3 regions of the Kitasatospora sp. NPDC059327 genome follow, and region 2 is predicted to be linked to each of the others. Evidence: riboswitches for the same ligand, from Rfam matches in the RefSeq annotation. Region 2 holds a riboswitch; each other region holds the start of a gene.

Region 1 (6,454 bases), on a different contig from region 2:
TTGACCGGGGTCCCGGTGGCCCAGGCGCCGCCGGGGAACTTCGTCTCCACGGTGAAGGCGCGGGCGCCGTGCCCGATCACGGTGAACTTGGTGGTGAAGTCGGGCAGGTCGTAGCCCGTGGTGTTGCGGACGGTGATGGTGGATTCGACGGCCGGCCCGCCCTTCACCAGGGTCAGCCTGGCGTAGCCGGTCCCGTTCCAGGAGACCGGGACGGTCGCGACCGGGCGGTGGGCGAAGGAGCAGGGCTGCGCCGAGGGGCTGCCGGTCGGGGTCGGCGTACCGGTCGGGGTGGCCGACGGGGTGGCCGACGGGGTGGCGGTCGGGGTGGCGGTCGGGGTGCCGGTCGGCGTCTCCGTCGGGACGGCGGTCGGTGCCGTGCTCGGTGCCGTGCTCGGTGCCGTGCTCGGTGCGGTGGTGGGCGCCGTGCTCGGCGCCGGTTCGGTGGCGTCGCCGGTCGGCCCGGTGCTCGGTGCGGCGGTTCCGCTCGCGTTCGAGGCGGTGGTGGTGGGCGTCGCGGTCGGATCGGCGAGCGGGGCGGCGGATGCCGCACCCAGGCCCAGGCCGAGACTCGCGGTGACGGCCGCACAGGTGACAAGGAGGCGCGAAGTCCTCATGGTGATCCCCCAGATGGTGGCGCAGGTGGACCGACTACGTGCCGGTCGTGCGCGAACGCGTGCGCGAGGATCGTACCGTCGGTGATCAAACGTTCGGGCCGGAGCCGGCCGGCGCTGGACGGACCCCCTCTGGACCAGCGGCGATTCGCTCGCTACGGTGTTGGACGTCATGCGCAGGCAACACCGCCTGCGGACACGGGAGCTCGGAGCACCGGGCTGAGAGGGCGCTGACCGGAACGTCGCTGGACGTGCCGAACGCTGCGTCGACCGCAGGAACCTGACCGGGTAATGCCGGCGTAGGGAGTAGAAGGTCTGATGACCACGTTCGATGCACAGCCGCAGTCTGCCCGGAACCAGGACGCCGGGAGCGCGGGCACCGGAAGCGCGGGCACCGGCTACCCGACCCCGGCCTGGCGCAAGGCCTACCGCGAAGGGTCCCGCCCCGACCTGCGCGTCCCGTACCGCGAGGTCGTCCTCACCAACGGCCGGACCGTCCCGCTCTACGACACGTCGGGCCCGTACACCGACCCCGCGTACGAGGCCGATGTGCGCCGCGGCCTGCCGCCGCTGCGCGACGCCTGGATCCGCCAGCGCGGCGACGTCGAGGAGTACGACGGCCGGGAGGCCCGCCCGGAGGACGACGGGATCAAGCACACCTCGCCGCGCGGCGGGAACCTGCGCAACCTCGACGCCGTCTTCCCCGGCCGCCCGCGCCGCCCGCTGCGCGGCCGTTCCGGCGCCTCCGTCACCCAACTCGCCTACGCCAGGCGCGGCGTGGTGACCCCGGAGATGGAGTTCGTGGCCCTGCGCGAGGGCCTGGCCCCGGAGTACGTCCGCGAGGAGGTGGCGCGCGGGCGCGCCGTCATCCCGGTCAACGTGAACCACCCCGAGGTGGAGCCGTCGATCATCGGCACCAACTTCCTGGTGAAGATCAACGCCAACATCGGCAACTCCGCCGTCACCTCCTCGATCGAGGAGGAGGTGGAGAAGATGACCTGGGCCACCCGCTGGGGCGCCGACACCGTCATGGACCTCTCCACCGGCCGCAACATCCACACCACCCGTGAGTGGATCCTGCGCAACTCCCCGGTGCCGATCGGCACGGTGCCGCTCTACCAGGCGCTGGAGAAGGTCGACGGCCGGGCCGAGGAGCTCAGCTGGGACGTCTACCGCGACACGATCGTCGAGCAGTGCGAGCAGGGCGTCGACTACATGACCGTGCACGCCGGTGTGCTGCTGCGGTACGTGCCGCTGACGGCCCGCCGCAAGACCGGCATCGTCTCGCGCGGCGGCTCGATCATGGCCGCCTGGTGCCTGGCGCACCATCAGGAGAACTTCCTCTACACCAACTTCGAGGAGCTCTGCGAGATCCTCGCGAGCTACGACGTCACCTTCTCGCTCGGTGACGGCCTGCGCCCCGGCTCGATCGCGGACGCCAACGACGAGGCGCAGTTCGCCGAGCTGCGGACGCTGGGCGAACTCGGCCGGATCGCCCGCGAACGCGACGTCCAGGTGATGATCGAGGGACCGGGCCACGTCCCGATGAACAAGATCCGGGAGAACATGGATCTCCAGAAGGAGATCTGCGACGAGGCGCCGTTCTACACCCTCGGCCCGCTGACCACGGACGTCGCCCCCGGCTACGACCACATCACCTCGGGCATCGGCGCCGCGATGATCGCCTGGTGGGGCACCGCGATGCTCTGCTACGTCACCCCCAAGGAGCACCTGGGCCTGCCCAACCGGGACGACGTCAAGACCGGCGTCATCACCTACAAGATCGCCGCCCACGCCGCCGACCTCGCCAAGGGCCACCCCGGCGCCCAGGCCTGGGACGACGCGCTCTCCGACGCCCGCTTCGAGTTCCGCTGGGAGGACCAGTTCAACCTGGCCCTCGACCCGGAGACGGCCCGCGAGTTCCACGACGAGACGCTCCCCGCCGAGCCCGCCAAGACGGCCCACTTCTGCTCGATGTGCGGCCCGAAGTTCTGCTCGATGAAGATCTCCCAGCAGATCCGCGCCGAGCACGGCGAGGGCTCCTCGGCGGTCGCCTCCGGCTACGACGCCGAGGCCTTGGCCGGCATGCAGGCCAAGGCCGAGGAGTTCGCGGCCCAGGGGAACCGGGTCTACCTCCCCCTGGCCGACTGACGGTCATCGAGAACGGCGCCGCACCGGGAGGCAGGAGGGGGCTTCCCGGCGCGGCGCTCCGCCCGGTCCGGGGCGGAGGGCAGGAGCCCGGTCTCGTCGGCCCGTCACATCACCGGCTCGGCCTCGTCCCGCCACGCGACGCCGGCCGGCCAGGCGGGCTTGGCGATGCCGCTCAGCGCTTCGGCCGACGAGGTGCCGTCCCCGCCCTGGACGCCGATCCGGTCCCGTCCGCGCCGCTCGATCCGCACTCACGTGCCGCTCCCGGTGCGGGCGCCGACGGACCGGCGCTTGCGGACCACCGTCGGCGGATCGAGCGTGGTCCCCAACGCGGTTCCGGCGCGTTCGAGTACCTCGTCGACCGTTACCCGGCGCAGATCCGTCAGGGGGCGACGGTAGTGATGCTCAGACGTGTCGGGGCATGTCCTGGGTTCACGCGGCCCCGATTCGCGCTCGCGTCGTCGGACTGCCGGCATGCGGTGCGCCCTCCGGCCGGGCGCCCCGGTGGCGCCGTCCGGACCTCGGGCTTCGCCTTCCCGGTCAGCCGACGGGGCGGAGGCCCGTCAGGCCGGCGACGCGGTCGGCGGTGAGGATGCCGAGGAGGTAGCCGTCGTCGTCGATGACCGGCCAGATCGTGAGGGACTTGATCTGCATGGCGAGCGCCGCGAGGCCGAGAGCCATGCTCGGCCAGGCGAACGGGCCCCGCTGGTGCGCGGTGTCGCGCAGCGCGGTCCGTTCGGCGTGCCAGGAGCGGGTCAGGAAGGGGTCGAGGCCGATCCGGGTCACCAGGCCCTCGCAGCGGCCGTTGTGGTCGCGGACGAGCAGGTAGGCGACCTGGGCGCCGCGGAAGATCTCGTTGGCCCGGTCGACGGTGATGTCGTCGGCGATCTGGTACTCGTAGGGCTCCATCGCGTCCGCGACCGTGAGGCCGTGACTCGCGGGCTGTGTGTAGTGGGTGGTCATGATGTCGACCCAACCCGCCTCCGGGCCGGCCTGCGGCCGTCCGGCGCTGTGCCGCACCCAGGACGAAGCCGGAACGGGGACCGGGATGCGGGATGCCCTGGATGCGGCCAAGGCTACTCCGGTCGGGTCCGGACCGTCGGGGCGCGGAGTAGCCTGGGGAGACAGCCGAGGACACGTCGTACACCGGTAGTGGCACTGGTGTCGCCCGAGGTCATGAGCGGTCCTCTCGGAGGGCCGGACGGGCGGCTCCTGATGATGCCGATCCCCCTTCCCATCTCCTCCTCCCCCGAGCCGTGGTCGGTCCCGGGCGTGCCCCTGCTCCCCCGCCTGGTGCTGGAGCCGACGTTCGCCCGCGACGGTGTGTTCGACGGCGCGTGGTGGCCGCGGACCCATGACATCCGGGCCGAGCTGCCGGACCTGCTCACCGCGCTCGGCGTCCATCTGGGCCGGATCGTCCGGGTGGGTCTCGACAGCGGTGGCTGGGGTGACATCCCCGACTCGGTCACCGTGGACGGCCTGGTGGTGCGGATCGGCTGGTTCGCCGCCAGCGGCGAGACGATCAGTCTCACCCGCGGCTTCCAGGACCACTTCCTCCTCCTCGTGGTGCCGCCCGGCACGGACCCGCGCACGGCGGCCGCCGCGATGCGGGCCGCGGCCGCGGTGGGGAACCACACGCCGGCGGGCGAGCTGCTCATCGCGGCGGGCGGGTCCGGCGCGGCGCTCCCGGGCTGACGTCGCGGGGCTGACGTCGCGGGGCTGACGTCGCGGGGCTGACATCGCCGGGCTGACGTCGCGGCGCCGGCGTCCGCGAGGCCCTGGGACGAAGTGGGACGAACACCCGGCGCCTTGCACGTCGCCACGACGACGGCCGTCGCCACGACGACGGCACCGCACCTCGGGAACCACGGGGCGGGCCCGCGACCGAAATGGGGAGTCGCGGGCTCGCCCCCCGCGTTGAGCCGACGCCGCAAAGGCCGTGACGGACGCGCCGGTACTCGTCCGTCTCGTGTTCTCCTGTCCGTCATCGCGCGGATACCCGTGCCGGCGCCGTCGGGCGGGTGGGCGACGCCCACCGAGCGGGCACGGTTACGTGATGTGCCGTTGAGTGTGGGGTCAACGCCTGAGAATGTCATTTGTTCCGAACATGTCGCTGACGAACATGCAGATCGTCGTGGCCGGCGAGGAGAGGGTGCCCGGAGCCGTCCCGGTCGGGCTCCGACGGTTGCCGAGCGCAGGGCGTCCGTGATTGCGCGGGGCGGTGAGAGGTCCTGTCGCGTCGCCGCGGAGTCCGGGCTGCGGGGCAATCCGGCCCACCCGCCGTCGGCGGACCGGGCGCCGTACGTGTCGGACCGGACCAGGTGGGAGGGGTGATCTCGCGCCCCGCACTCCACCGGACACGTGGGGTGCGGGGCCCGGGGCTCGCCATTCACTGTCGTGGTGCGGCGGCATTGTCGACTTGCCGTCCGTATCAACAGGCGGAATATCAAATGGTTGGCCTACTGAATGACGGTCCGTTATTCTCCGGCGCAGCGCAGTAGGGGGATTCCGTGCGCCGCCGCGTCAGGACGCGGCCATTTCGAACGTTTGAGGATGAATTGAGACTTCGGCACGCAATTCTGGCGGCCTCGCTCATCGCGTCACCGCTCGCGTTGTCCCTGCCTGCCCACGCCGCCGACCCGGAGAAGGACCACTCCGTCCAGATCGACGGCTTCGCCTCGGTGGAGGTCGGCGGCGGCTGGTCCGAGGGCACGGTGACGGTCAAGAACGACGCGGACGCGGCGTACAGCGGCCAGCACCTCGTGCTCTACTTCGGCAGCCAGATGCTCGGCGTCGACCAGGTCGTCGCCGAGTACGGTGACGGCGCCGACGGCGGCTGGCAGCCGGTGAACCTGATGGACCAGGACCTCGGCGGGGTGCCCGCGGGCCACCAGGGCGTCGCGGCCGACCTGACCGGCGCCGGGATCGACGTCGCCGCGCACTCCGCGCGCACCTTCAAGCTGCGGTTCAAGCTGGTGCAGTCCGCGTTCGAGGGCCCGTCGTACCGGGACGTCGCCGTCGAGGCCTTCCTGGCACCGGCCCTCGGTGCGAACGGCCAGGCGCAGGACTGGACGGCCCGGACGGGGAAGGGCGTCCTCACGACGGGCCTCACCACGGCCGTCAACGGTCTGCCCACGGCCGTCCCGGCGGACGGCAAGCCGCACCCGTTCCAGGTCTCGATCAAGACCGCCAACGGCTTCGACTGGCACCTCACCAAGGCGTCCTTCTTCCTCTGGGCCGGCCAGGGGAACGGCTCGATGTACGGGCCGGCCGACTGCGACGCCGAGCTGGACGTCCAGGACCCGAAGGACGGCAGCTGGCACAAGGTCCGTCTGGGGGCCGCCGGACTCGACGAGCGCGATGTCGACCTGACCAAGTGGGCCACCGGTCCGGTGGACAACCGGGTGATCAACGCCCGGCTCACCCTGGGCGGCAACTTCAAGACGGACACCGACGCCGAGCTCGGGTTCGGCTACTTCCCGGGCGACGGTCCGGTGCACTTCTGGACCGAGCAGCCGATCTCCGCCACGCCGGTCCCGGGCGCCCCCGAGTGCGTCGACCCCGCCTCCGCGGCCATCCAGCCCGCGCTCTCCCTGACGCCGTCCGGCCCCGCCGGGCTGGAGGTGCTGGCCTCCGCCGCCGGTACCGTCAGCCCGTGGCCGGTGGCGCAGTACCGGTTCGACTTCGGTGACGGC
Region 2 (6,454 bases):
CGCCGGGGTACCAGGCCATCCGTCTCTCCTCGCCGGGCCCAGGGCAGTCCGCCCCTTACCCCCGGCACACGAACCCCTCAGCCCCCCACGAGGACGCCCCCGCCCCAAACCCCCCGTTCAGGTGAACTCGCCCCGGAACACGCGAAAGGCGGGTGCCGGAAGCTTCCGGCACCCGCCTTGAGCAGGTGGTTCTCCAACCAGCGGAGAGCGTGGGATTCGAACCCACGGTACGGGGTCACCGCACGACAGTTTTCAAGACTGTTCCCTTAGGCCGCTCGGGCAGCTCTCCAGGCGGAGGTCAGCCTAACGGGTCCGACGGGGTTCGGTGCACCCGTTCCCGGGTGGTCAGTCGCCGACGCGCTCCGCGAGGGTGACCTTGGTGGTGAGGGTCTGGCCGTTGCGGGTGTACTCGACGTCCACGGTCTCGCCGGGCTTGTGCGTCCAGATCTTGCTGACCAGGGCGGGGCCGTTCTCGATCGGGCTGCCGCCGAGCTTGGTGATGACGTCGCCGGGCTTGAGGCCGGCCTTGTCGGCGGCGCCGCCGGGGGTGACGGCCGGGGTGCCCTGGATGTCGCGGGTCTGGATCTGCGCGCCGTCGCCCTTGTAGTCATCGTTGCGCAGGACGTCCAGCTTGGCGTAGACCGGCTTGCCGGTCTTGATCAGCGTCTCGGCGACCCACTTGGCCTGGTTGATCGGGATCGCGAAGCCCAGGCCGATGCTGCCGGCCCGGCCGGTGCTGGACGTGTTGGACTGGATCGCCGAGTTGATGCCCATCACCGCGCCGCTGGCGTCCAGCAGCGGGCCGCCGGAGTTGCCGGGGTTGATGGAGGCGTCGGTCTGCAGGGCGTTCATGTAGGAGGACTGCGCGCCGGTCTCGTCGCCGGAGGCGACCGGACGGTCCTTGGCACTGATGATGCCGGTGGTGACGGTGGACTCCAGGCCGTACGGCGCGCCGATGGCGATCGTGGAGTCGCCGACGTTGACCTTGTCGGAGTCGGCCAGCGGAAGCGGCGTCAGCTTGTCCTTGGGCGGGCTGTCGAGCTTCACCACGGCGACGTCGTAGCCCTCGGCGCGGCCGAGCACCGAGGCGTTGTAGGAGCTTCCGTCGGCGAACTTGACGGTCAGTTTGCCGCCGTTGGAGGCGGGCGCGACGACGTGGTTGTTGGTGAGGATGTGGCCCTCGGTGTCGAAGACGAAGCCGGTGCCGGTGCCCGACTCGCCGTTGCCCTGCGCCTTGATGGTGACGACGCTGGGCAGCGCCTTCTGCGCGATGCCGGCGACGGAGCCGGGGACGGGCTCGGTCTTCTGGGTGTTGTTCGCCTGGACGGTGGTGCTCCTGTGGTCGTCCGAGGCGGAGATGCCGCCGCCGTCGCGGTCCGCGACGGCCACGCCGAGCGCGCCACCGGCCACACCGGCGACCAGGGCGACGGCGGCGATCAGCGCGATCAGACCGCCGCGCTTCTTGCGCGGACCGCCGGGCTCGGGGGCACCCGGGTAGTCGGCCGGGTAGCCGAGCGGTCCGCCCGGGTACCCCGGGCCGCCGGGCGCGGCGGGCGGAGCGTCGTGGGCGCCCCAGCCGCCGAGCGGCTGGCCGGCGCCGAACGGGTGGTGCGCGGCCGGGGCGGGGGGTGCCGCCGGGGCGCCGTACGGGTCGTGGGCCGCCGCGACCGGGGTGCCCGGGGTGGCGTACGGGTTGGTGACCGGCGCGGCGGCGGGGGCCGCCACCGGGGCCGCGGGCGCGGCCGGTACGGGCGGCAGGACCGGCGGGGGTGCGTCGATGTACCCGGCCTCGGCCACGACCGGCGCGGGAGCCGCGACCGGCTCGGCCGGGACGGCGGGCGCCGGCTCCGGGGCGCCGACCTTGCTGAACGCCAGCGTCGGCGTGAACCCGCCGGACTCCGGCGCGGCCGGGGCGGCGGGCGCCGGACCGTCATGAGCGGGACCCACGACCCCCTGACCGTCGGAGGGCTGCTCCCCCTGTGGCCCGGTGGGCCCAACCTCGCGCTCGGTGCTCACGGACGACCTCCATAGCTGACAGGACCAACAACCATAGTTTTTCGCACACTCGATTCGATTGCCGTAAGGACCCCTCTGAAGAACTCATAAGAATCCTTAGCCCGGCCCGACAGCGGCCCCCTCCGGCGCCCCGACCGCCCCCCCGACCCGACCCCCCGACCCGACCCCCCGGTGGAACCCTCGGGACGCCCCGCGGAACACCCTCGGAGCACGCCCCGGGCGTCCCGCGATGCGGACCGCCGGACGCCTGGCCTTGGCGTTCACCCCCGGGCCGGTTAGCCTGTCGCACAAAACTGACACGCGGGAGCTTGGACCCACCAGGCTGAGAGTGCGCCGGTCGACCGTACGCCACGACATCCGTGGGCGGACCGTCGAGGGGGCGCAGACCGCCGGAACCTGTCCGGGTAATGCCGGCGTAGGGAGTATCGGCCATGCCGCCTGCTTCGCCATCCTCTTCTTCGGGCGCGCCCGCGTCCAAGGATTTCCCCGAGTCGTCCGCTCCCTCCGACGCCGCCGGCGGCGCACCCGGTTCCACGGGCACCGCCACCGCCGTGCTGGACCGACCGGACCGGACCGACCGGGTCGAGGCCCCGTTCGTCCTGGACACCGAGCCGCCGCGCACGCTGCGCTTCCGGGACCACTTCGCGCTCTGGATGAACCTCGGCGTCAGCCTGATCGGCTTCACCACCGCCGCCACCGTGCTCGGCGCACCGGGCAGCGAGCTGTCGCTGGCCGCCGCCGTGACCGCGATCGTCGTCGGCACCGTGGTCGGCACCGCGATGCTCGGCGTGGCCGCGCTGATCGGGGCCCGGACCGGCGCACCGGCGATGGCCAACCTGCGCGGGCTGTTCGGGACCAGGCTCTCCTACGTGCCGACGGTGCTGAACATCGTCCAGTGCGTCGGCTGGGGCGTGTACGAGCTGCTGGTCATCGCGATGGGCGCGCAGACGGTGGCGCACACCGAGGGCTACCGCTGGGTGTTCGTCGTGCTGGCGGGCGCGGTCACCACCGCGCTGACGATCTGGCCGCTCGGCGCCATCGCGGTGCTCCGCCGCTTCGTCGCCGCCGCTGTCGCGGTGGCGATGGTGTACTTCACCGTCCAGCTGGGCCGCAACGGGGTGTCCGACCCGGGCGCGGGCAACTGGCACGGCTTCCTCCGGGCCACCGACGCGATGATCGCGGTGTCGATCTCCTTCGTCCCGCTGGCCGCCGACTACACCCGGCACTCGCGCACCGCCCGCTCCGCGTTCTGGGGCAGCTTCTCCGGCTACACCCTCGCCCAGGTCTGGTGCTACGTGCTCGGCCTGTTCGCGCTGCTGCAGGCCGACGGCGACGCCACCCGGATCTTCGACTCCTTCCTGGGCGTCTGGGCCGGCTGGCTCTTCCTGCTGGTGCTGGTGCTGCGCGAGACCGACCAGTCCTTCGCCAACGTGTACTCGACCGCGATGTCGGTCCACAACCTGCTGCCGAAGGTGGACCGCCGGGTGCTGACCGGCGGCACCGGTCTGCTGATCACCGTGCTGGCGCTGCAGATCACCGAGTTCACCGACTCCTACTACGCCTTCCTGGGCCTGATCGGCTCGGTGTTCGTGCCGATGTTCGCGGTGCTGGCGGTCGACTACTTCCTCGGCGCCGGGCGGCGCGGCTGGAACCTCGCCGCCGACGCGCCGTCCCGCTGGCTGATGCTGCTGCCCTGGGCACTCGGCTTCGCCGTCTACCAGGTGATCGCGCCGACCGCGATCGCCGGCTGGTGGACGGACTTCTGGACCTCCGTCCAGGAGGTGCTGCACTTCACGCCGCAGGAGTGGACCTCGGCCTCGCTGTTCGGCTTCCTGGTGCCGGCCCTGGCCACCTGGGCGCTCACGCCGCTCACCCGGCGCACCGCCGCGGCCTGACCCGACCGGCCCGGTCCGCGCACCGGGCCGGACAACGGCGCACCACGCATCGCGCAAGCACACCGCGCACCGCGCACCGAGGCGAAGACGGCCCCGCAGGTTGGGGCCGTCTTCGCCTGCGTGTCACTTCCGCCGCCTATCGTGGACGGCGTGACCAGCCCCGACCTCTCCCCGGCGGCGGCGCGCACCGCGCCGTCCGTCCAGGTGATCGCCCACCGCGGTTCCTCGCACGCCCTGCCCGAGCACACGCTCGCCGCCTACCGCCGGGCGCTCGACGAGGGCGCGGACGCGGTCGAGTGCGACGTCCGGGTGACGGCCGACGGGCACCTGGTCTGTGTGCACGACCGCCGGATCGGCCGGGTCTCGGACGGCCGGGGCACGGTCTCCTCGATGACGCTGGCGCAGTTGGAGGCGCACGACTTCGGCGCCTGGAAGACGGGCGAGCCGAGTCAGGACCCGGCCCTGCGCGGCGTCCTGCGGCTGGAGAGCCTGCTGGAGCTGGTCACCGACTGCGGGCGCCCGGTGGACCTGGCGATCGAGACCAAGCACCCGGTCCGCTTCCGCGGCCGGGTGGAGGCCGAGCTGCTGCGGATGCTCGACCGGTTCAAGATCGGCGGGACGCCGGAGGGCGACCGCCCGCAGGCCCGGATCATGAGCTTCTCCTCGCTGGCCCTGACGCGGGTGGCCGCGGCCGCCCCGGAGTACCCGCGGGTGTTCCTGTTCGAGCGGACGCTGCCCCTGCAGGGCCGCCTGCGGCCGGGCGCCGCGCTGCCGGGCGGGGCGCGGATCGCCGGCCCGGGCATCGACCTGGTGCGGGCCAGACCCCGGCTGGTGACGCGCCTGCGGGAGCTGGGCCACCAGGTGCACGTCTGGACCGTGGACGAGCCCGCCGATGTCGAGCTCTGCCTGGAGCTCGGGGTCTCCGCGATCATCACCAACCGTCCGGCGGAGGTGCTGGCCCAGCTCGGCCGGTGAACCGTTTCGCCTCCCGCGGGGCTCGTGAACCGCCGGGCCGACCCTCGAACCCCGGGCGCCCCGCGGAGCCCACCGGGCCCGGTGGCCACCCGCCGCGCTTCGACCTCGTCCGCCCCTGCGGCCTCACCGGTCGGCGATCGCATTGGTACGGACTCAAACCTTTTCCTGTCGTTTTCTGGCGAAGATTATGCACTTCCACGACAGAGGGTGAGCGCGGAATCACCTCCCGCGCACCGTGCGTCGCTCGGTTTGAAATGTCCGCGCGGGATCGCCGCGCGGTCGTTTCCGACGTGTGACCAAGGGGCATCCATCCCTCGGCATACGCTGAAGGAGGTCCGGGGGTGGCGTTGATGGTGGCGCGTGAAGTGCCGACTTCATCGACCATGGCAGTGCCGCACGGCCCATCGAGTGTCGGGGTCGCACGGCGCCGACTGCGTCGAGATCTCGGTGACCGGGAGATACCGGAACCGGTCATTGATGATGCTGTTCTGATCCTTTCCGAGCTGCTGAGCAATGCGTGTCGTTACGCACGGCCACTGGGCCCGCTGCCCGTGCTCGGGCGCAGCGCCCGGGCGGAGATCGTCGACCAGATCCTCGTCGGCGTCCCGTCGGGCCCGGCCGAACCGGTCAGGGCGCCCGGCGCTCCCTCGTCGGGCGCATCGGGTACGGCGGGCGCATCGGGTACGGCCGGCCCGGCAGGTACCGCGGGCCCCTCGAACGAACCCCGGCCGGACGACGGCGACAGCGACGGCGGCGTCCTGGTCCGCTGGCAGATGCACGCGGACGGGATCCTCACCCTGGAGGTGACCGACGGCGGTGCGCAGACCCGGCCGGCCCCCGCCAGCCCGTCGTTGACCTCGCGCGGCGGCCGCGGACTGAGCATCGTGGACCAGCTGGCCAGCGACTGGGGCGTGCGCGACGCGCCCGGCGAGGTCACGGTGTGGGCCGCGCTGCCCGCCCGGGCCCGCCACGCCCGGCGGACCGGTGGTGACGCCCGCAGCGCCTGACGGCTGCGAGCAGCGGTCCCGCCCGGGCCCCTCCGCCACGGCGGCGGCCGAGCCCCTCCCGCCCCGGTACGACGGGCCCCACGCCCGCTCGCGCGCCCGACCCGCGCGGTCCGGTCCGCCGCCCCGTCACGGGGCACTCCCCGCCCCGGCGCGTGCCCACGCGCCGGGGGAACGTCAGTAGGCTGCCCGGAGCACACCGAAACCGTCCCCGGGAGAGCCGCACCATGGGCAAGAAGGCCGCCAAGAAGGCGCCGCAGCGCAGCCAGTCCACCACCGCCGTCACGGGGGAGATCCCCGTGGTCGGAGCCCGCGAGAACTGCCCGTGCGGTTCGGGCCGCCGGTACAAGGCCTGCCACGGCCGGGAGGCCTCGCACGCCGTGCAGGAACTGGTGCACCGCCCGTTCGAGGGCCTGTCCGGCGAGGCCGACTGGGTCGCCCTGCGCGAGCTGGTCCCGGCCGCGACCGTGCCGCTGACGCTGGCCGCCGGCGTGGCCGAGGCCGCCAACGGCGAGGTCCCGTCGGTGACGCTGGCCACCGTGCTGCCGCTGGCCTGGCCGGCGC
Region 3 (6,454 bases), on a different contig from region 2:
GGGCGGTGGCCGGTGAGCATCTCGTACAACAGGATGCCGGCCGCGTAGACGTCCACCCGCCGGTCCGTCGCGGCGCCGGGACGGATCTGTTCGGGGGCCAGGTAGGAGACGGTCCCGAGGACGGTGCCGGTGGTCGCGGTGCCGGAGCTCGCCGCGCCGTCGCCGGCGTCCAGCACCCGGACCAGGCCGAAGTCCGCGACCTTGACCAGGCCGCCGTCGGTGATCAGCACGTTCTCCGGCTTGACGTCGCGGTGCACCAGGCCGGCCCGGTGGGCGGCGCCGAGCGCGGCGAGCACCGGCTCCAGGATGTCCAGGCCGGCCCGGATGGACAGGGCGCCCCGGTCGCGGAGCAGGTCGCGCAAGGTCCGGCCGGGCACGTACTCCATCGCGAGGAACACGGTGGCGCCGTCGGCGCCCTGGTCGAACACGTTGACCACATTGGGGTGCGCGAGCCGCGCCACCGCCTTGGCCTCGCGGATGAACCGGCCGGTGAAGTCCTGGTCGCCGGCGAGCGAGGGGTGCATCACCTTGACCGCCACGACCCGGTCGAGCCGGGTGTCGGTGCCCCGGTAGACGGTGGACATCCCGCCGGCCGCGATGCGCTCCTCGACCCGGTACCGGCCGTCGAGCAGAGTACCGATCAGCGGGTCGTGCAGTGCCATGTCCACCTGGCGAGTCTAGGGCCCCGGGCCGGCGCGGGCCCCGGGAGACGCCGCTCCCGGGGCGCTCTGTGCCCGGCCTGTGACACCGCCGGGGCACCGCCGGCTCAGAACGCCGGGCGTTCCCGGGTGTCCAGGTCGGCCCGCCCGGCCATCGCCGAGGAGGCCTCGGCGTGGAAGCGGCGCGGGATCCGGCCGGCCCGGTGCGCGAGCCGGCCGGCCTCGACGGCGTGCCGCATCGCGTCGGCCATCAGCACCGGCTCCTGGGCCCGGGTCACCGCCGAGGCCAGCATCACCGCGGCGCAGCCCAGCTCCATCGCCAGGGCCACGTCCGAGGCGGTGCCGGCGCCCGCGTCCAGGATCACCGGGACGGTCGCGCTCTCCACGATCAGCTGGAAGTTGTGCGGATTGCGGATGCCCAGGCCGGAGCCGATCGGTGAGCCCAGCGGCATGATCGCCGCACAGCCGACGTCCTCCAGCTTCCGGGCCAGCACCGGGTCGTCGTTGGTGTAGGGGAGGACGGTGAAGCCGTCGTCGACCAGCGTCTCGGCCGCGTCCAGCAGCTCGATCGGGTCGGGCAGCAGGGTCCGCTCGTCGGCGATGACCTCCAGCTTCACCCAGTCGGTGCCGAGCGCCTCGCGGGCCAGCCGGGCCGTCAGCACGGCCTCGCCGGCGGTGTAGCAGCCGGCCGTGTTGGGCAGCACGCGGATGCCGTTGCGGGTCAGCACGTCCAGCACGGAACCCTGGGTGGTGGCGTCGACCCGGCGCATCGCCACGGTGGTCAGCTCGGTGCCGGAGACCCGCAGCGCCTGCTCCAGGACCTCCAGGCTGGGGGCGCCGCCGGTGCCCATGATCAGGCGCGAGCCGAAGGTCGTCCCGGCGATGGTGAACACGTCGTCGGCCATGGTCAGCCTCCCTGGACGGCGGTGAGGATCTCGACCCGGTCGCCCGCGGCCAGCCGCGTCAGGGACCAGGAACCGCGCGGCACCACGGCCTCGTTGAGCGCCGCGGCGACGCCGGAGTTGGCCCGGCTGAGGGTGGTCACCACCTCGGCCAGGGTGGTGGCGGCGGGTACCCGTCGGGGTGCGCCGTTGACGGTGAGTTCGATCTCGCTCATGCGGGGACCTTCGTGGTGAAACGGGTGGGGGAGAACGGCTCGGCGAGCTCGGGCGTGCGGCCGGTGGCCAGGTACTCGGCGACCAGGTCGGCCGTCACCGGGGTGAGCAGGACGCCGTTGCGGTAGTGGCCGGTGGCGGCGACCAGCCCGGGCAGGGCGGTCGGCCCGAGCAGCGGCGCGTTGTCCGGCGAGCCCGGGCGCAGCCCGGCGGAGGTCTCCACCAGCGGCAGCTCGGTGATGCCGGGGACCACCTCGTGGGCGTCGCGCAGCAGCTCGTACACCCCGCCGGCGGTGACGGTGGTGTCGTAGCCCTGCTCCTCGCTGGTCGCGCCGATCACCAGCTCGCCGTTCTCCCTCGGCACCAGGTAGAGGTGCCGGCCGCGCACCACCGCGCGGACGTTGCGGGAGAGGAACGGGCGGTAGGCCGGGGGGATCCGCAGCCGCAGGATCTGGCCCTTCACCGGGCGGATCGCCGGCAGCACCCCCGCGGGCAGGCCCGGCAGCAGATGGCTGCGGGAGCCGGCCGCGAGCACGGTCCGGTCGGCGGTCAGGGTCCGCGCGTCGCCCAGCCGGACGCCGACGGCCCGGCCGTCCTCGACCAGCAGCTCGGTGGCCTCGGCGCGGTGCAGCCGGACGCCCGCCCGCTCGCAGGCGAGGACCAGGGCCCCGGCCAGCCGGCGGCCGTCCACCTGGTGGTCCTCGGTGACGTGCAGGCCGCCGCGCACGGCCGGGGCGAGCATCGGCTCCAGCTTGCGGGCCTCCCGGCCGGTCAGCCACCGCGAGTCGAGGCCGAGCCGCTGGTGGAAGGAGTGCAGCTCGCGCAGCTCCTCGCGGTCGTCGGAGTCGAGGGCGACGGCCAGGGTGCCGCAGCGGCGGTAGCCGGTGTCCCGGCCGCCGGAGGCCTCGGTGAGCTCGGCGGCGAAGGCCGCGTAGCGCTCGTTGGAGGCCATCCCGAGGCGCAGCAACGGCTCCTCGCCGTACTGGAGTTCGGTCACGGGAGCGAGCATGCCGGCCGCGACCCGGGCCGCGCCGCCGCCCGGGTCCGGGTCGACCACCGCGATGTCCCGCAGCCCCAGCCGGGCCGCCCGCCAGGCGACGGCGAGGCCGATGACGCCGCCGCCGACGACCAGCACGTCGGCGTGGGTTCCTGCTGCCAAGCGTGTCAAAGTCGCTGCTCTCCCTTCGCCGGTATGACCCGGATCAGGTTCGGACGGTCGCAGGCCGTGTCAGCCCGCCTCTCAGCCCGGTCCGCCGGGCTCCCGTGATGGTGCCCCCACCATAACTCCGGGGGTCACCGCCACTGAAGGCGCGTACGAGGGGTGGACAGCGCGGTGGCCGGCGGGGTCGGCGGCGGGGTGGCGGACGGCCCTCCGGCGCCCCGCCGGGCGCCAGTACAGTGACGGGCGTGGCAGAGCTGAGCGGGACGGACCGGGCGGTCGTGGTCGGGGCGGGGCTGGCCGGGGCGCACTGCGCCGCCGGCCTGCGGCAGGGCGGGTGGCGGGGGCGGATCGTCCTGGTCGGCGAGGAGCCGCACCCGCCGTACGACCGGCCGCCGCTCTCCAAGGAGGTGCTGCTCGGCAAGGCCGACGCCACCCCGCTCGACCTCGACTTCGCGCGGCTGGGCGTCGAGCTGCTCACCGGCCGCCGCGCCACCGGGCTCACCCCCGGCGTGCTGCGCACCGACGGCGGCGACCTGCCCTACGACTCGCTGGTGATCGCCACCGGCGCGACCCCGCGCGCCCTGCCCGGTGCCGAGCGGGCCCACCTGCTGCACACCCTGGACGACGCGCTGGCGCTGCGCGCCCTGCTCCGCCCGGGCCTGCGCCTGGTGCTGGTGGGCGCCGGCTGGATCGGTGCCGAGGTGGCCACCGCCGCCCGGGCCGCCGGGTGCGAGGTCACCGTCGTGGAGGCCGGCCCGGCGCCCGTCCCCGGCGTGCTGCCCGCCGGGGTCGGCCACGCGATGGCGGCCTGGTACGCGGAGGCCGGCGTGGAACTGCGCTGCGGGGTGGGCGTCGCGGCGGTCGAGGCCGGTGCGGTGCTGCTGGCGGACGGCTCCCACCTGCCCGCCGACGAGGTCGTGGTCGGCATCGGGGCCCGCCCGGCCACCGGCTGGCTGGCCGGCTCCGGCGTCGCGCTGGACGAGGCCGGCGCCGTCCTGGTGGACGAGCGGCTGCGGACCACGCTGCCCGGCGTCTACGCGGCCGGCGACTGCGTGAGCTACCCGTCGGTCCGGTCCGGGGCCCGGTTGACCGTCCAGCACTGGGACCACGCGCTGCGCTCCGGCGGGGCGGCGGCCGCCGCCGTCCTCGGCGCGGACCTGCCGTACGACCCGGTGCCGTACTTCTGGTCGGAGCAGTTCGGTCGGACGGTGCAGTACGCCGGGCGGCACGGCGAGGGCGACGAGGTGGTCCTGCGCGGCTCCCCGCAGGACCCGTCCTGGGCGGTGCTGTGGCTGCGCGACGGCGTGCTGCGGGCGCTGCTGACGGTGGACCGCCCGCGCGATCTCACCCAGGGCCGCCGGCTGGTCGAACACGCCGTGGTGCTCGATCCGGTCCGGGCGGCGGACCCGGCGGTGGCACTGAAGTCGGCCGTCGCGGGGTAGCGCGGACGGACGCCTGGTGCGCGGCGGGCCGTGGAGGTGGCAGTCTGGTGACGTGAGTGAGATCGAAAGCAAGATTGAGTCCCTGGTCACCGAGTGGATGTACCTGCCCGACATCTCGGAGCAGTGGGGGGTCCGGGTCACCGAGGTGCGCGACCTGGTCAAGAACGGCGGGCTGATCGCCGTCCGGCGGGGTCCGAACAAGTCGCTCCAGGTGCCGGCCGCGTTCATCGACGGCCCGGGGCTGGTGAAGCACCTGTCCGGCACGCTGACGCTGCTGCGCGACTGCGGGTACAACGACGTGGAGATCCTGGAGTGGCTCTTCACCGAGGACCCGTCGCTGCCCGGCAGCCCGATCCAGGCGCTGCAGGAGAACCGCGGCACCGAGGTGAAGCGCCGTGCCCAGGCGATGCTGATCTGATGGCGGCGGACACACCGCGCCGGCGGCTCGCCGACGCCCGGCTCTACCTCTGCACCGACGCCCGCCGTGAGCGGGGCGACCTCGCGGAGTTCCTGGACGCGGCGCTGGCCGGCGGGGTGGACATCGTCCAGCTCCGCGACAAGGGCCTGGAGGCCAAGCAGGAGCTGGCGGCCCTGGAGGTCTTCGCCGACGCCTGCCGCCGCCACGGGAAGCTGCTCGCCGTCAACGACCGCGCCGACGTCGCGCACGCGGCCCGGCCGGACGTGCTGCACCTCGGGCAGGACGACCTGCCGGTACCGGCCGCCCGGGCGATCCTCGGCGAGGACGTGCTGATCGGCCGCTCCTGCCACGCCGAGTCCGAGGTGGACGCGGCGGTCGCCGAGCCCGGCGTGGACTACTTCTGCACCGGCCCGGTCTGGCCGACCCCGACCAAGCCGGGCCGCCACGCGCCCGGCCTCGGCCTGGTCTCCTACGCGGCGGGCCGGACCACCGACCGGCCGTGGTTCGCCATCGGCGGCATCGACCTCGACAACCTGGACGAGGTGCTGGCGGCCGGTGCGAGCCGGGTCGTGGTGGTGCGCGCCATCACGGCCGCGGACGACCCGGAGGCGGCGGCCGCCGCCTTCGCCCGGCGGTTGCGCGCGCTCTGACCCGACGGCCGCCGCCGTCCTCGGTACTCCCCGGTCCGCACGTTTTCGGACAGCTGGATCAGTACTTGCGGACGGTGGCGGCCTCGGCCAGCGCCAGCAGCACCTCGCGGGCCCGTTCGTCCGCCAGCGGCGCCGCCGCCAGCGCGGCCAGTGACTGCCGCATCAGCTCCTCGATCCGCCGCTCCACCCGCTCGGGCGCGCCGCTGCGCCCGACCAGCTCGCGCAGCCGGGCCACCTCCTCGGGGGCGAGGTCCGGTGCGCCGAGCCGTTCGTCCAGGTGCCGGGCGTCGGCGGGGGGCAGCCCCCGCATCGCGTGCGCGACCAGCAGCGTCCGCTTGCCCTCGCGCAGGTCGTCCCCGGCGGGCTTGCCGGTGACCGCCGGGTCCCCGAAGACGCCGAGCAGGTCGTCCCGCAGTTGGAACGCCTCGCCCAGCGGCAGCCCGAACGCCCCGTACGCCTCGACCAGCTCCGCACCGGCGCCCGCCAGCAGCGCGCCGACCTGCAACGGGCGCTCGATCGTGTACTTGGCCGACTTGTAGTGCAGCACGGTCTGCGCCCGGTCCAGCGCGCCCTCGTCGGTGGAGTCGCCGGCGACCGGCTCCAGGACGTCCAGGTACTGGCCGACCATGACCTCGGTGCGCATCAGGTCGAACGCCGGCTTGGCGGCCAGTACGGCGGCTGGCTCCAGTCCCGAGCGCAGGAACAGCTCGTCGCACCAGATCAGCAGCAGGTCACCGAGTAGCACCGCCGCCGAGGCGCCGAACTGCTCGCGGTCGCCGCGCCAGCCGCTCGCGCGGTGCAGCGCCTCGAAGCGGCGGTGGACGGAGGGTAGACCGCGCCGGGTGTCGCTGCGGTCCATCAGGTCGTCGTGGACCAGCGCGCTGGCCTGCAGCAGCTCCAGGGCGGCCGCGGCGTGCGCGATGCCCTCGCCGCGGCCACTGCCGCCGGCGCCGCGCCAGCCCCAGTAGCAGAACGCCGGGCGCAGCCGCTTGCCACCGTCCAGCAGGA

What was found. Region 2 has a riboswitch for thiamine pyrophosphate ahead of ACFXHB_RS06170 (purine-cytosine permease family protein). Riboswitches for the same ligand answer to the same signal wherever they lie in the genome.
Region 1: linked by a shared signal. The riboswitch ahead of thiC (phosphomethylpyrimidine synthase ThiC) and the one ahead of ACFXHB_RS06170 (purine-cytosine permease family protein) in region 2 are both predicted to bind thiamine pyrophosphate.
Region 3: linked by a shared signal. The riboswitch ahead of thiO (glycine oxidase ThiO) and the one ahead of ACFXHB_RS06170 (purine-cytosine permease family protein) in region 2 are both predicted to bind thiamine pyrophosphate.

Annotation. Positions count from the first base shown of each region.
Region 1 is NZ_JBHYYB010000122.1:7,436-13,889, forward strand. It holds gene ACFXHB_RS39325 (LPXTG cell wall anchor domain-containing protein) at 1-614, opposite strand, end outside; TPP riboswitch at 800-934, shown strand; gene thiC (phosphomethylpyrimidine synthase ThiC) at 930-2,762, shown strand; gene ACFXHB_RS39335 (hypothetical protein) at 2,867-3,010, opposite strand; gene ACFXHB_RS39340 (CBS domain-containing protein) at 3,300-3,722, opposite strand; gene ACFXHB_RS39345 (DUF5994 family protein) at 3,936-4,454, shown strand; gene ACFXHB_RS39350 (PKD domain-containing protein) at 5,372-6,454, shown strand, end outside.
Region 2 is NZ_JBHYYB010000006.1:108,684-115,137, forward strand. It holds gene ACFXHB_RS06155 (peptidoglycan-binding protein) at 1-19, opposite strand, end outside; tRNA gene ACFXHB_RS06160 (tRNA-Ser) at 202-289, opposite strand; gene ACFXHB_RS06165 (S1C family serine protease) at 346-2,016, opposite strand; TPP riboswitch at 2,307-2,455, shown strand; gene ACFXHB_RS06170 (purine-cytosine permease family protein) at 2,568-3,911, shown strand; gene ACFXHB_RS06175 (glycerophosphodiester phosphodiesterase family protein) at 4,062-4,886, shown strand; gene ACFXHB_RS06180 (ATP-binding protein) at 5,438-5,893, shown strand; gene ACFXHB_RS06185 (DUF5926 family protein) at 6,118-6,454, shown strand, end outside.
Region 3 is NZ_JBHYYB010000013.1:116,413-122,866, reverse strand. It holds gene pknB (Stk1 family PASTA domain-containing Ser/Thr kinase) at 1-662, opposite strand, end outside; gene ACFXHB_RS11205 (thiazole synthase) at 767-1,564, opposite strand; gene thiS (sulfur carrier protein ThiS) at 1,567-1,776, opposite strand; gene thiO (glycine oxidase ThiO) at 1,773-2,933, opposite strand; TPP riboswitch at 2,937-3,049, opposite strand; gene ACFXHB_RS11190 (NAD(P)/FAD-dependent oxidoreductase) at 3,173-4,378, shown strand; gene ACFXHB_RS11185 (Rv2175c family DNA-binding protein) at 4,431-4,796, shown strand; gene thiE (thiamine phosphate synthase) at 4,796-5,446, shown strand; gene ACFXHB_RS11175 (polyprenyl synthetase family protein) at 5,505-6,454, opposite strand, start outside.